DNA from 4 places in the Cupriavidus alkaliphilus genome. Region 3 is predicted to be linked to each of the others. Evidence: predicted binding sites of a transcription regulator. Region 3 holds the regulator's gene; each other region holds the start of a gene.
The links. Region 3 encodes FNR, which switches genes on or off when oxygen is low (the NO sensors DNR and NnrR bind a similar motif). Its sites were predicted from a motif close to TTGATNNNNATCAA; they were not measured.
Positions count from the first base shown of each region.

Region 1 (3,432 bases), on a different contig from region 3:
GAACCTGCCCGAGCCGGTGTGGGGCGGGTGCCCCACCGCGCTGTGGGACGTGTTCGGCGAGAAGGGCCACCCGGTGCGCGCCACGGTCTCGCACATGGGGCCGCTGCTGCTGTCGCGCATGCTGGAGCTGAACGACACGCAGCAGGGCGTGCTGAACCTGGTGTTCCGCATCGCCGACGCCAACGGCCTGCTGCTGCTCGACGCCAAGGACCTGCGCGCGATGCTGCAGTACGTCGGCGACAACGCCAGCCAGTTCACCACCGAATACGGCAATATCTCGGCCGCCTCGGTCGGCGCGATCCAGCGCGGGCTGATCGCGCTGGAGTCGCAGGGTGGCGATGTCTTCTTCGGCGAGCCCATGCTGAACCTTGAAGACTTCATCCAGACCGACAAGGGCCAGGGCGTGGTCAATATCCTGGCCGCGGACAAGCTGATGAACTCGCCGCGGCTGTACGCGACCTTCCTGCTGTGGATGCTGTCCGAACTGTTCGAAAAGCTGCCCGAGGCCGGCGACCTGGACAAGCCCAAGCTGGTGTTCTTCTTCGACGAGGCCCACCTGCTGTTCAACGATGCGCCCAAGGCGCTGCTCGACAAGATCGAGCAGGTGGTGCGCCTGGTGCGCTCCAAGGGCGTGGGCGTGTACTTCGTCACGCAGAACCCGGTCGATATCCCGGATACGGTGCTGGGGCAGCTGGGCAACCGCGTGCAGCATGCGCTGCGCGCCTTCACCCCGCGCGACCAGAAGGCGGTCAAGGTGGCGGCCACCACCATGCGCGCCAACCCGAAGCTGGACCTGGAAACCGCCATCGGCGAACTGGGCGTGGGCGAGGCGCTGGTGTCGTTCCTCGACGCCAAGGGCACGCCCTGCGTGACCGAGCGCGCCTGGGTGCTGGCGCCCGGCAGCCGCATCGGCCCGGCGACCGAGGACGAGCGCAGGCAGCTGATCGCCAGCTCGCTGGTGGCCGGCACGTACGAGCAGACCGTCGACCGCGAGTCCGCCTATGAAAAGCTGCGCGGCAGCGTGCCGACGGTGGCGAATGGCGGCAAGGGCGCGGGCGGCGCGCAGTCCGGGCAGCCGGCAGGCGAGCAGGACAGCGGCTGGCTCGGCACCGCCGGCGAAATCTTCGGCACGCTGACCAAGGGCACCGGCAAGAGCGGCCGCGGCGATTCGATCCTGGAATCGATGGCCAAGTCGGCCGCACGCACGGTCGGCTCGCAGGTCGGGCGCGAGCTGATTCGGGGCGTGCTGGGGAGTTTGCTGGGGAAGAAGAAGTAAGGAAGTCCGCCGGTTTGCTCCGCTCTCCCGCAGGGGAGGAGCGGAGCAAACCGGCGGTCATTCATGGGTCAGCGCCGCTGCGCCGCGTCGCGCGCCTTCGCCGCTTCACCATCCTCGCGCATCTTGCGCGCGAACATGCGGGCGAAGAACCAGCCCATGCCGATGATGAAGACGATCACGCCCAGGCTCATCAGCCCGGTGCTGGTACTGAACAGGATCTTGAAGGCTTCCATGCGTCGCTCCCTTGGTGTGGATGGTGGGGCGCGGCGTGGTTGCGCCGGCGCTTGCCGCCAGTGTAGGGAGCCGCTCGAGGCGGGCTATTGAGGCCGGTCAAGCGCCGGCCAGCCCGCCCACGCTCAGTTCTTGGTGCCGAACAGCCGGTCGCCGGCATCGCCCAGCCCGGGCACGATATACGCATCGGCGTCCAGGTGGCTGTCGAGCGAGGCGACGAACAGCTTCACCCCCGGATGCGCTTTCTGGAACACTTCCACGCCCTCGGGGGCGGCCACCAGCGCGACGAAGGTGATGGCCTCGTCCTTGACGCCGCGGCGCTTGAGCACCTCCACCGCGTGCGCGGCCGAATAGCCGGTGGCGACCATCGGATCGCACAGGATGAAGCTGCGGTCCTCCAGCGCGGGCAGGCGCACCAGGTATTCCACCGGGCGATGCTGCTCGTCGCGGTACACGCCGATATGGCCGATGCGCGCCGACGGGATCAGCTCGACCAGCCCGTCGCTCATGCCCACGCCCGCGCGCAGCACCGGCACGATGGTCAGCTTCTTGCCGGCGATCACCGGGGCGTCCAGCTCGACCAGCGGGGTTTCGATGCGGCGCGTGGTCAGCGGCAGGTTGCGGGTGATCTCGTAGCCCATCAGCAGCGTGATCTCGCGCAGCAGCTCGCGGAACGTGCGCGTCGACGTTTCCTTGTCGCGCATGTGCGAGAGCTTGTGCTGGATCAGCGGGTGGTCGAGGATGAAAAGGTTGGGAAAGCGCGGATCTTGTTTCATGGCTGGCGGCGAGGGCTCGGCGGGATGGCGAGTGAAGCGCGCGCGCGAGGCCGGTTGGGGCTCGCGCGCCGCGCCGTTGCAGCCGGATTGTAATGGAAGCGGGCCGCCGCGCCCCCACCGCGGCCCCACCGCGGCCCCACAGCCGCGCCATGACGCCTTCGGCTAGTCGAGCGCGCGGTCCTTCGACTCGATATCGACCAGGAAGATGGCCAGCGCCGCCACGGCCAGGAACGAGGACAGCAGCACCAGCGCCAGCGTGAACTGGCTGGCCATGATCGGCGCGATGATGGACGGGGCGAACAGGCCGCCGAAGCGCGCCATCGCACCCGCGGTGCCCATGCCGCTGGCGCGCAGGTCGGTCGGGTACACCTCGGGCGTGAAGGCGTACAGCGCGCCCCAGGTGCCGAGCAGCGAGAAGCTCATCAGCAGGGTCGAGCCGATCACCAGCGCCGGGGACTGGCCCAGGCTGTACAGCATGCAGCCCGCCGCGCTCAGCAGCAGGAAGCCGATCAGGGTCGGCTTGCGGCCCCAGCGCTCGACCCCGTGCGCGGCCAGCGCGAAGCCGGGCAGCTGCACCAGCGCCAGCACGATCAGGAACACCTGGCCGCGCATGAAGCCGAAGCCCTGGCCCGCCAGCTTCACCGGCAGGTAGACGAAGACTCCGTAATAGGCGATCGAGATCAGCATCCACGCCGCCAGCAGGCAGATGGTGCGGCGCCGGCAGCCGGCCGCGAACAGCGCGAACACCGATTTGCGCTCCATCTTCTGCGGCTGCAGCGCGCCGATCTCCACCGACACGCGGTTGGCCGCGGCCACCCGCTGCAGCACCGCGCGGGCCTCCTCCGAGCGTCCCGATTTATTCAGGTAGAGCGGCGACTCTGGCACGAAGAAGCGGAACACCACGCCGACCAGCGCCGGGATGCCGGTAACCAGGAAGATCAGCCGCCAGGCGTCGTCGCCGCGCGACACCGCGATCAGCGCCAGGATCGCCAGCAGGATGGTGCCGACCGCCCAGAACGACTCCAGCAGCACCAGCCAGCGGCCGCGCCGGTCCGACGGCAGGAACTCGGCCATCATGGTGTAGTCGACCGGCAGGGTGCCGCCGACGCCGATGCCGGTCAGGAAGCGCAACAGCAGCAGCCACTGGAA
Region 1 covers NZ_JACHWE010000004.1:536,360-539,791, forward strand. Annotated here, with positions in the region: gene FHX60_RS17310 (helicase HerA-like C-terminal domain-containing protein) at 1-1,276, shown strand, start outside; gene FHX60_RS17315 (DUF3149 domain-containing protein) at 1,345-1,509, opposite strand; gene upp (uracil phosphoribosyltransferase) at 1,633-2,283, opposite strand; gene FHX60_RS17325 (MFS transporter) at 2,446-3,432, opposite strand, start outside.
Region 1: FHX60_RS17315 (DUF3149 domain-containing protein) is a predicted target of FNR. The motif match lies at 1,597-1,610, and genes of this name have one in related genera.

Region 2 (3,432 bases), on a different contig from region 3:
GGCCCGTTCGGCGCCAGCTTTTTGATGCCGAATCACCCGCGCTCGAACATCGTGATGATCTGCACGGGCACCGGCAGCGCGCCGATGCGAGCGATGACGGAATGGCGCCGGCGGCTGCGCAAGGCCGGCAAGTTCGATGGCGGCAAGCTGATGCTGTTCTTCGGCGCGCGCAGCAAGGAAGAGCTGCCGTACTTCGGGCCGCTGCAGAACCTGCCGAAGGATTTCATCGACATCAACCTGGCGTTCTCGCGCACGCCGGGGCAGCCGAAGCGGTACGTGCAGGACCTGATGCGCGAGCGCGCGGCGGACCTGGCGGCATTGCTGGCGTCACCGGATACGTACTTCTACGTCTGCGGGCTGAAGAGCATGGAGGAGGGCGTGGTGCTGGCGCTGCGCGAGGTGGCCCAGCAGGCGGGGCTGCATTGGGAGACACTGGCGGAAGGGTTGAAGCGGGACGGGAGGTTGCACCTGGAGACGTATTGAGGGCCTATCCATCGACGCGAAGCATTATCTATTCCCCTTGGGGTGCTTCCTCTCCCGCAGGCGGGAGAGGGGGCAAACAGGCGTGAGGCGAAACGCTCAGCCATGCGCGAACCGCCTGCGCAACACCTTCCCCGCATCCGCCAGTTTCCCCTCCGCCACCTCCACCGTGCGCTGCAGGTAATCCTCGCTCGCCGCCAGCAGCGAACCATACATCGCGCTGCACATCTCCCGCGCCGTGCGCCCAGGCCAGTCCTGTGGCAGCAGCGCCTCCGGCAGGTTGGGATCGCGCAGCAGCACGCGCCGGTATTCATGTACCAGCAGTGTCCGGACGTAATAGGCATCGGCCGGCGGTAGTTGCGCCGCTTCTTGCGCCAGCGGTGAAAACCGTTTCAACAGCGCCTGCCACGCGTCCGCCACGTCGCCCAGCTTGAAGGTCTGGTGCATCAGCGCCTGCAGCGGCTGGATCGGGAACGCTTCCAGGCTGCTTGCCTCCATCACCGCGACGTACTCCTGCGCGCGCGCCGCGCCGATAATCTCGCGCAGCGACCCGAGATCCGCATTGGGATGCGCCATCACCCCCGGCGCGATCGCGCCAAAGCCCTCCCACAGCAATTCCCGCTTCAGCTTTTGCCGCACCGTTGCGCGTACGTCACCGCGCACCATCACCATGGTCCAGCGGCCATCCCATTCCTGCGCTTCGCCCGCATAGATGCGCTTGCCGGCGTGCAGCACGCGCTGCAGTCCGGCTTCCGACAGCCCGTAGTAGCTGCGCCGTCCGATCCTGGTGGCGCTCAGCCAGTCGTCCGCGGTGAGCCGGAAGGTGGCCGTGCGCACCAGCCGGTCGTTGATGCCGAACGGTGCCGCGAGGCGAATCAGGCTCCCCAGCCACACCGCCTGCGGCCGCGGCGCCACCACGTCGCCGAACAGCGTCACCAGCAGGGAATTGGCCCCCAGCTTGAGCCCGCGCGCCAGCCGGCCAAGGCGCGCGGAGGGTTGTTCCGGGTCAGGTGAAGTCGCCATCGCAGGCCCTTGAAGTGATACACATTCGTCGATTGCTTGAATCAAATTGTATCACTACCATGCATTGCAACTGACGCAATTGACGAAAATCAAGACCCCGAGCGGGCCTCAACAAAAGCCGGAGCAGGCATGTACGCACAGCTGGTGGAGACAGGAGCAACAAGGCTCCGCGCGATGGAAGAGATGGACCCGCAAGAGCGCGCGTTCCAGTCCCGTGTGGATGACGGCATCAAGATCGAGGCCAAGGACTGGATGCCCGAGGCTTACCGCAAGACCCTGGTCCGCCAGATCTCGCAGCATGCGCATTCGGAAATCGTCGGCCAGCTGCCGGAAGGCAACTGGGTGACCCGTGCCCCTACGCTGGAGCGCAAGGCGGTGCTGCTGGCCAAGATCCAGGATGAGGCAGGCCACGGCCTGTACCTGTACAGCGCCGCCGAAACGCTGGGCGTGTCGCGCGACCAGATGCTGGGCGACCTGCATTCGGGCAAGGCCAAGTATTCCAGCATCTTCAACTACCCCACGCTGTCCTGGGCCGACATCGGCATGATCGGCTGGCTGGTCGATGGCTCTGCCATCATCAACCAGGTGCCGCTGTGCCGCTGCTCGTACGGCCCGTATGCGCGCGCCATGGTGCGCGTGTGCAAGGAAGAGTCGTTCCACCAGCGCCAGGGCTACGACATCCTGCTGAAGCTGTGCAACGGCACGCCCGCGCAGAAGCAGATGGCGCAGGACGCGCTCAACCGCTGGTGGTGGCCCGCGCTGATGATGTTCGGCCCGTCCGACGGCGATTCGCCCAACAGCGCGCAGTCGATGCAATGGCGCATCAAGCTGTTCTCCAACGACGAGCTGCGCCAGAAGATGGTCGACCAGACCGTGCCGCAGGCCGAGTACCTGGGCCTGACCATTCCCGATCCGGAACTCAAGTGGAACGACGAACGCGGCCACTATGACTTCGGCGAAATCGACTGGTCCGAGTTCTACAACGTGATCCAGGGCAACGGCCCGTGCAACCGGGACCGCCTGCGCACCCGCGTCAAGGCCTGGGACGACGGCGCATGGTTCCGCGACGCGCTGGTGGCGCATGCGGAAAAGCAGGCCGGCCAGCAGGCACAGCAAGCCGCCGCCTGAGCCATGCGGCGCAGCGCGCCGCCCCCCAACATCGAATCGCTTTACACAGGAGGTTGCCATGAAAGAGTGGCCGCTTTGGGAGATCTTTATCCGCAGCCAGCACGGCCTGGCCCACAAGCACGTGGGCAGCCTGCATGCGCCGGACGGCGAAATGGCGATCAACAACGCCCGCGATGTCTACACGCGCCGCAACGAAGGCGTCAGCGTCTGGGTGGTGAAGGCCAGCGACGTGATGGCGAGTAGCCCCGGCGACAAGGGCCCGCTGTTCGAGCCCGCCAACAGCAAGGTCTACCGCCACCCGACGTTCTTCCCGATGCCGGAAGCGGTCAAGCACATCTGAGACGGCCCGGACCATGGACAACCACAAGCTCGCTCATCTCCACGAGTATCTGCTGCGCCTCGGCGATTCCACGCTGGTGCTCGGCCAGCGCCTGTCGGAATGGTGCGGCCGCGGCCCGGCGCTGGAAGAGGACATTGCGCTGACCAACGTCGCGCTCGACCTGATCGGCCAGACCCGCCTGTGGCTCGGCTATGCCGCCGAAGTGGAGGGCGCCGGGCGCACCGCCGACCAGCTGGCATTCCTGCGCGATGCGCACCAGTTCCGCAACCTGCTGCTGGCGGAACAGCCCAACGGCAGCTATGCCGATACGCTGGCGCGCCAGTTCCTGTTCGATACGTGGCACTACTTCCAGCTCGAGGCGCTGCAGCGCTCCACCGACGCGCGCATCGCGGAGATTGCCGCCAAGTCGCTCAAGGAAGTGACCTACCACGTGCGCCGCAGCGCCGACCTGGTGGTGCGGC
Region 2 covers NZ_JACHWE010000002.1:949,912-953,343, reverse strand. Annotated here, with positions in the region: gene boxA (benzoyl-CoA 2,3-epoxidase subunit BoxA) at 1-483, shown strand, start outside; gene paaX (phenylacetic acid degradation operon negative regulatory protein PaaX) at 580-1,503, opposite strand; gene paaA (1,2-phenylacetyl-CoA epoxidase subunit PaaA) at 1,633-2,631, shown strand; gene paaB (1,2-phenylacetyl-CoA epoxidase subunit PaaB) at 2,690-2,971, shown strand; gene paaC (1,2-phenylacetyl-CoA epoxidase subunit PaaC) at 2,985-3,432, shown strand, end outside.
Region 2: paaA (1,2-phenylacetyl-CoA epoxidase subunit PaaA) is a predicted target of FNR. The motif match lies at 1,583-1,596, and genes of this name have one in related genera.

Region 3 (3,432 bases):
GCGGCGCAGATCGTTGACGCGCAACGGTTCCTGCGCGCAGATCAGCGCCGTCTCGAGGACGATCTTCGCCTCTTGGGTATTCATGTTGATGGTGTGCAGCCTGTCTTTGCACCTGCTCCCGGACGTATCCGGGGCACCGGAGATTTTGGATACAGCGGTGCCAAAGCCACCGCCATCTCATCGCGCAGCGAGCCGGATACCTGCCGTACCCAGGCCGTGCACTTCCCTTTCTTTGCATCGAGTTGCCGGGGCTTCCGGCAGGAGATCGTCCGCATGCCATCATGGACCGGCCAGCGAACCTCTTGCGTCGCTCGTCCGCACAAACGGACATCGCAATCGGCGAACTGAACGCCTCGGACGCAAGAAAATACGGGTATCGGGAGCAAGGCCGGCATCTACCACGCCGCAGCGCCAACCGGACTTTTGAACCAGATCTTTTGAACCGGATGGACCGCGGGGACTGGCGCTCATCGAAAGCCTTCCGCTTCCCGCGTCCCGAGCGCGCCTTCGGATAGGAAGACCGCCAGGCGCTGTTCGCCGCTGCTTACCGCAGCCTGTCTGACTCCGCGCGATACCGCAATGCTGGCGATTGTATGGCATTCCCGCCTCCGGCTGCAACCATCATCCTGCTTGCGCGGGGTGCCGGCGCCGCAGAATGCCGCGTGCGGCATCAAAACACCAGACAAAAGCCCTGTTCTGCCAGCGAATGTGGCAGCAGCACCGCACGCGTAATGCCAAGTCCGCCGAACGCCATCACGGCGAGGCCCGCGCCCAGGCGTACGCCCGGCCGCCGCGACCACAACCTGAGGTAGCCGGACAGCCCGGACAGCACCAGCAGGTTCGGCAGCGTGCCAAGTCCGAACACACCCATCACCAGCGCGCCCGAGCCGGCATTCCCTGCCAGCAGCGCCAGCGTCAGCGCACCGTAGACCATGCCGCACGGTACCAGCCCCCAGGCCAGGCCCACGCCATAACGCCCGGCCAGCCCGCCGCGCGCCCGCAGGAAAGCCGGCAACGCGCCAGCAAGGCCGCCGGCCCGGCTGGCCACCGCCGTGCCGGCACGCGCCGCCAGCCGCTCCAGCCAGTCCACGGTAAAGGTACTGCCACGCATCAAGCGCCATCCCGACCACAGCAGCATCAGGCTGCCTGCGCCGAACAACCAGCGTTGCACCGGCAGATAGTCCTGTTTCCAGGCCGTGGCGCCGGCGGCGCCCAGCGCGGCACCGAGCAGCATATAGGTGCTGATCCTGCCAAAGTGCATCACCAATAACTCGCCAAGCCAGGCAGTCCGGCTGCGCACCAGGCTGACCGGTGCCCCCACGCCGCGCCGCTGCTCTACGGCCAGTGCCACTCCGCCGCACATGGCGGCGCAGTGCACCCCGCCCAGCAGAGCGAGCAGGAAAACGCTGATCAATACACCAAATGTCAATTCTGTCTCCCTGCCGGATCACATCGCACGGTAAAATGCTCGTATCGTGCCCCGCTGCCATTTCTAGCAGGTTCCAATTGCTCACTTCCATCCCCATTACCGAGATGTCGCCCCGCTGCTCCACCTGTGCGATGGGACAGCTGTGCCTTCCGGTTGGCATGTCGCAGCAAGACCTTGCCAAGATCGACACGCTGGTGCAGGAACGCATCCGCGTGCACAAGGGGGAAACCCTCTACCGCATGGGTGACCCGCTCACCGCGGTATACGCTATCCGCTTCGGTACGCTGAAGACACATGTCACCACCGAAGACGGTCGCTCGCAGATTACCGGGTTCCACCTGCCTGGTGAAATCGTCGGCCTCGACGGCCTGGGCGAAATGCAGCATGCGTCCGATGCGACCGCGCTCGAAGACACCGAGGTATGCGTGGTCCGCATGAACGATCTGCAGACGCTGTCGGCCGACCTGCCTTCGCTGCAACAGCAGTTCCTGCGTCTGATGGGCAAGGAAATCACCCACGACCAGTTGATGCTGGTTACCCTCGGCTCGATGCGCGCCGAAGAACGCCTGGCCGCCTTCCTGATCAATCTGTCGGAGCGGCTGTCGGCACGCGGTTATTCGGCGTCCGAGTTCGTGATGCGCATGAGCCGCGAAGAGATCGGCAGCTACCTGGGTCTGAAGCTCGAGACCGTCAGCCGCCTGTTCTCGCGCTTTGCCGAGGCCGGGCTGATCCAGATTCGCCAGCGCCATGTCAAGCTGATCGACATCGACGGCATCAAGCAACTCTACAGCCGTTCCTGCTGAACCGCCGCGGCGTTGCCGCGCCGCCTGCGGCGCCGGCAACGCGGCGGTCCTTCCCTATTCCAGTTCGTCCGTATCCGCCAGCCGCGTCGGCATGGTGTACAGCGTCAGCCCGCTGGACAACGCACAAAACACCCACGCCAGCAGGAAGCCGACGGTATAGACCGACTCGCGCGACGATTCGATCGGATGGCCGAAGAATTTCAGGTCGCCCGGATCGACGACGGAAAAAACCGTCGCCGTCGCCAGGCCCGCCATCAGAAAGCCCGGCCACAGCACCCACATCAGCCAGCGCAACCTCATGGCTGCCTCGCTGCCGCGGACTTGGGCGCCACCGCTTCCACCTTCTCGACCACCAGGCCATGCCGCGTCGCACCCTGGACCGGCATGTCGGGGTGCGCCGACGCCAGCCAGATCGTCACGCCGCACGCCACCATGGCCACCAGCGGACCGGCCATCAGCAGCCATGGCCACGGTTCCTTCCACCACGGATTGCCTTGCTGACTCATCTTGCCCCCTTCGTCCTGGCGACTACGCCAGTAGTCGCCTAGCTTCACAAATCGCGCGGCACGATAAAACTGGTGGATTGCCGGATTTCGGCATGCCCCTGCTCCGTGCCTTCGCTCGTTACCGTTACGTTGATCTTGTGCGTGCCCTGGCTGGCGGCCTCGATCGGCACGCGGATGCGGATCGGCAGCAGCCGGTTGGAAGTTGGCGCCAGCGATTCGGCCTGCTTGTCGTATTCGACCGTCAGGCCCTTCAGTTCATCGCTGTCGGCACGCACGCGGATCTGCATCGGCGCTTCGGTGGTGTTGATCAGCTGCAGCCGATAGACGTTTTCGATCCAGCGCCCTTCCACCTCGCGGCCCAACGCACCGCGGTCGCGGATGATATCGACCTTCAGCGGCGTGCGCAGCATGATCGACGCCATGAACCCTGCCAGCAGCGCCACCCAGATCACCGAGTAGATGATGACGCGCGGACGCAGCAGGCGCTTGCGCGAGGCCACAGCGGACAGGCCCTTGCGCATCGCGTTTTCCGAGGTGTACCGGATCAGCCCGCGCGGGTAGTCCATCTTGTCCATGACCTGGTTGCAGGCGTCGATGCAGGCGCCGCAGCCGATGCACTCGTACTGCAGGCCATCGCGGATGTCGATGCCGGTCGGGCACACCTGCACGCAGATGCTGCAGTTGACGCAATCGC
Region 3 covers NZ_JACHWE010000001.1:1,055,690-1,059,121, reverse strand. Annotated here, with positions in the region: gene scpB (SMC-Scp complex subunit ScpB) at 1-84, opposite strand, end outside; gene FHX60_RS05015 (sulfite exporter TauE/SafE family protein) at 671-1,429, opposite strand; gene fnr (fumarate/nitrate reduction transcriptional regulator Fnr) at 1,507-2,232, shown strand; gene FHX60_RS05005 (hypothetical protein) at 2,287-2,532, opposite strand; gene FHX60_RS05000 (FixH family protein) at 2,529-2,738, opposite strand; gene ccoG (cytochrome c oxidase accessory protein CcoG) at 2,783-3,432, opposite strand, start outside.

Region 4 (3,432 bases), on a different contig from region 3:
GCGCCGGCAGCTGCCTCGGCGGAAGTGGGCAAGAAGGTCTACGAACAGGTCTGCGCGGCGTGTCACGCCGCCGGCGTGGCCGGTGCGCCCAAGTTCGGCGACAAGGCCGCCTGGGCCCCGCGCCTGAAGGAAGGCATGGATGCGGTCCACAACTTCGCGCTCAAGGGCAAGGGCGTGATGCCGCCCAAGGGTGGCTATGCCGGCCCGGACGCCGACGTGATCGCCGCGTCGGACTACATGGCCAACGCCGCCAAGTAAGCCGGCACTGCCCTGACAAAAAAACCCGCCTTGCGCGGGTTTTTTTTCGTCCGGCCCGGGGCCGAGGTTGTGCGCTACACCACGCGCGAGTAGCGCGGCACGATGCGGATCGGCTGGGCGCCGTCGTTAGCGGCGCGCGCGCCGTTGTCGACCGGCCGGGCGGCGTCGTCGCGCAGGTAGCGGTCGAACACCATCGCCACGCGGCGCACCAGCAGCCGGCCCAGCGGCGTCACGGTGATGCGGCCGGGCTCGCAGCGCACCAGCCCGTCCGCGGACAGGCGGTCGATCTCGGCCAGTTCTGCCGGGAACGTCCGCTTGAATTCGATGCCATGCCGCGCCTCGATCGCCGGCAGCTCGAGCACCCCATTGCACATCAGGTCGCCGATGATCTCGCGCCGCAGGTGGTCGTCGGCCGTCATCGCCACGCCCCGCGCCAGCGGCAGGCGGCCCTGGTCCAGCGCGCGGTAGTAGTCGTCGAGCGTGCGCGCGTTCTGCACGTAGCGCCCCGCGATCGCGCCGATGGCCGAGATGCCGAGCCCGACCTGGTCGTAGCCGGCGTGCGTCGAATAGCCCTGGAAGTTGCGCTGCAGCCGGCCCTCGCGCTGGGCCACGGCGAGGTCGTCGTCGGGCAGCGCGAAGTGGTCCATGCCGATATAGACATAGCCCTCGGCGGTCAGCCGCTCGATCGTCGAGACCAGGATGTCGAGCTTCTCGCCGGCCGGCGGCAATGCGTTTTCGTCGATGCGCCGCTGGGGCTTGAACACGTGCGGCAGGTGGGCGTAGCTGTAGACCGAAAGGCGGTCTGGCCGCAGCGCCAGCACCTGGTCGATGGTGCGGCCGAAGCGCGCCGCGGTCTGGTGCGGCAGGCCGTAGATCAGGTCCAGGCTGACCGAGCGAAAGCCCAGCGCGCGCGCGGCATCGACCACGGCGCGGGTCTCCTCGAACGGCTGGATGCGATGGATGGCCTGCTGCACCTCGGGGTCGAAATCCTGCACGCCCAGGCTGACGCGGTTGAAGCCCAGCTCGGCCAGCAGCGCCATGCGGTCCTGGTCGACGCGGCGCGGATCGATCTCGATCGAGTGCTCGCCGTCGGCCGCCAGCGCGAAATGCGTGTTCAGCAGCGCCATCACGCGACGCATTTCCTCCGGGTTCAGGAAGGTCGGCGTGCCGCCGCCCCAGTGCGACTGGATCACCTGCCGGCGCGTGCCCAGGCGCTCGGCCACCAGCGCCATCTCGCGGCCCAGGTAGCTGACGTAGCGCGCGCTGCGGCCGTGGTCCCGGGTGATGATCTTGTTGCAGCCGCAGTAGTAGCAGATGTTCTCGCAGAACGGGATATGCAGGTACAGCGACAGCGGCGCCGGCGCGTCGGCGCGGCAGGCGTCCAGCGCGTCGTGGTACAGCGACAGGTCGGGGCCGTTGCGGAAGCGGTCGGCGGTCGGGTACGAGGTATAGCGCGGACCGTTGCCGTCGATGCGCCCGGCCAGCGCGCGGAAGTCGGAGAGCGCGCGGCGGTCGAGCGCGGGGGAAGTCATGGCAGACGGATTCATGGGGGCGCGGGGGAATGGGTATGCGACACGTCATCGTAGGACCGTGCCGGCGCCCGCAGCTTGACCGGCGTCAAGCGCGGGCCTGAGCCCACCGGCCCCGTCCCCGCTGACATGCACGCGTACGTCACATTGGCGTCATGAGTGCCGGGTACGGTGCGCGCCACCGCGCCCGCGCGCGTTCCGTCCTGTCCCAGCCATGTCACTTTTCCGCCGATCCACCACGCCCGCGCCGTACCCACCGCTGCGCGACCACCCGCCGGCACATGCCGGCCGGCGCCGGCTGCTTGCCGCGACCGGCATGGCGCTGGCGCTGCCTGCCCTGGCTCCGCTGGCGCAGGCGCCGCGCACGGTGGTGGTCGGGCATCTGGTCGACCGCACCGGCGCGCAGTCCGACCTGGCGCGCGACTACCTCGCCGGCGCCAAGGTCATGTTCGACGCGGTCAACGCCACCGGCGGCCCGGTGCGGATCCAGCATGTGGTGCGCGACGCGGACCCGGATCCGCGCCGCGCGCTGGCGCAGGCGGTGTCGCTGGTCGATACCGAGCATGCGGGGCTGCTGTTCGGCCCCGGCGACCGGCTGCTGCCCGTGCTGGCGTCATCGACCGAACTGGCCCGGCGCGGCATGCAGATCGTCGCGCCGCTGTCAGGGCTGGCGCTGTCCGCCGACAATGTCTGGTTCACGCGGGCCGACTACCAGGCCGAACTGGACGCGGCCGCGCAACAGTTGCGCGGCTACGGGCTGACGCACATCGCGCTGGCCGTGGCGCCGGACTTTGCGGTGTCGTCGCTGGCCCGGCTGGAAGCGCAAACCGGCACCCGCGCGGTGTTGCTCGAAGGCAGCGGCGATGCCGCGGCGCGGCGCATCGCGGCATCGCGCCCGGGCGCGGTGATCGTCGCGGGCGACACCCTGGCCTATGCCGAACTGGGCCGGGCGCTTGCGGCGCAAGGTTGGTATGGCTTCCTGGTCGGCCTGTCCGCGGTCAGCGCCAATGCCGCGCGCGAGATCCTGGGCCGCGGCTACGCCGGCGGGCTGGTGCTGACCCAGGTCGCGCCCGGGCCGCAGCAGGCAACGTTGCGGGTGGTGAAGGAACATGTGGCGCGCATGAAGCAGTACCTGGACGAGCCGCCGTCGCCGGCGACGCTGGCCGGCTATATCGGCGCCGCCTGGCTGGCGCGGGCGCTGCAGGGCCTGCGCCCGGGCGGCCCGGCGGAACTGCGGCGCGCGCTGCAGAGCCGCGTCGATGTGGGCGACTTCACGCTCGACTTCACGCGCGGGCAGCGCGGCTCGCAGTACGTCACGCTGGCGGTGTCGGGCGCACGGTAGCGACGCGATAGCGCCGCAGCGGCTCAGCCGGCGGCCGCCTTGCCGCCATTGCCGCCATTCCCGAGCAGCGCCTTGAGCGCGCCGAGGCGGTCCTTGGGACTCATCGCCGGAGTCGCGTCGACCGGCGCGGGCGCCTCTTCGAGCTTCATCTCGCCGATAAAGCGCGAGGGCTGGCACGAGTAGGTCTCGCGCGCGCGCTTGCGCTTCTTGCACCAGCTGACATGCAGGCTGCGCTGCGCGCGTGTAATGCCCACGTACATCAGGCGCCGCTCCTCCTCGATCTTCTCGTCGCTCATGTCCTCG
Region 4 covers NZ_JACHWE010000010.1:51,074-54,505, reverse strand. Annotated here, with positions in the region: gene FHX60_RS25170 (c-type cytochrome) at 1-258, shown strand, start outside; gene hemN (oxygen-independent coproporphyrinogen III oxidase) at 333-1,805, opposite strand; gene FHX60_RS25160 (ABC transporter substrate-binding protein) at 2,002-3,129, shown strand; gene FHX60_RS25155 (UvrD-helicase domain-containing protein) at 3,153-3,432, opposite strand, start outside.
Region 4: hemN (oxygen-independent coproporphyrinogen III oxidase) is a predicted target of FNR. The motif match lies at 1,866-1,879, and genes of this name have one in related genera.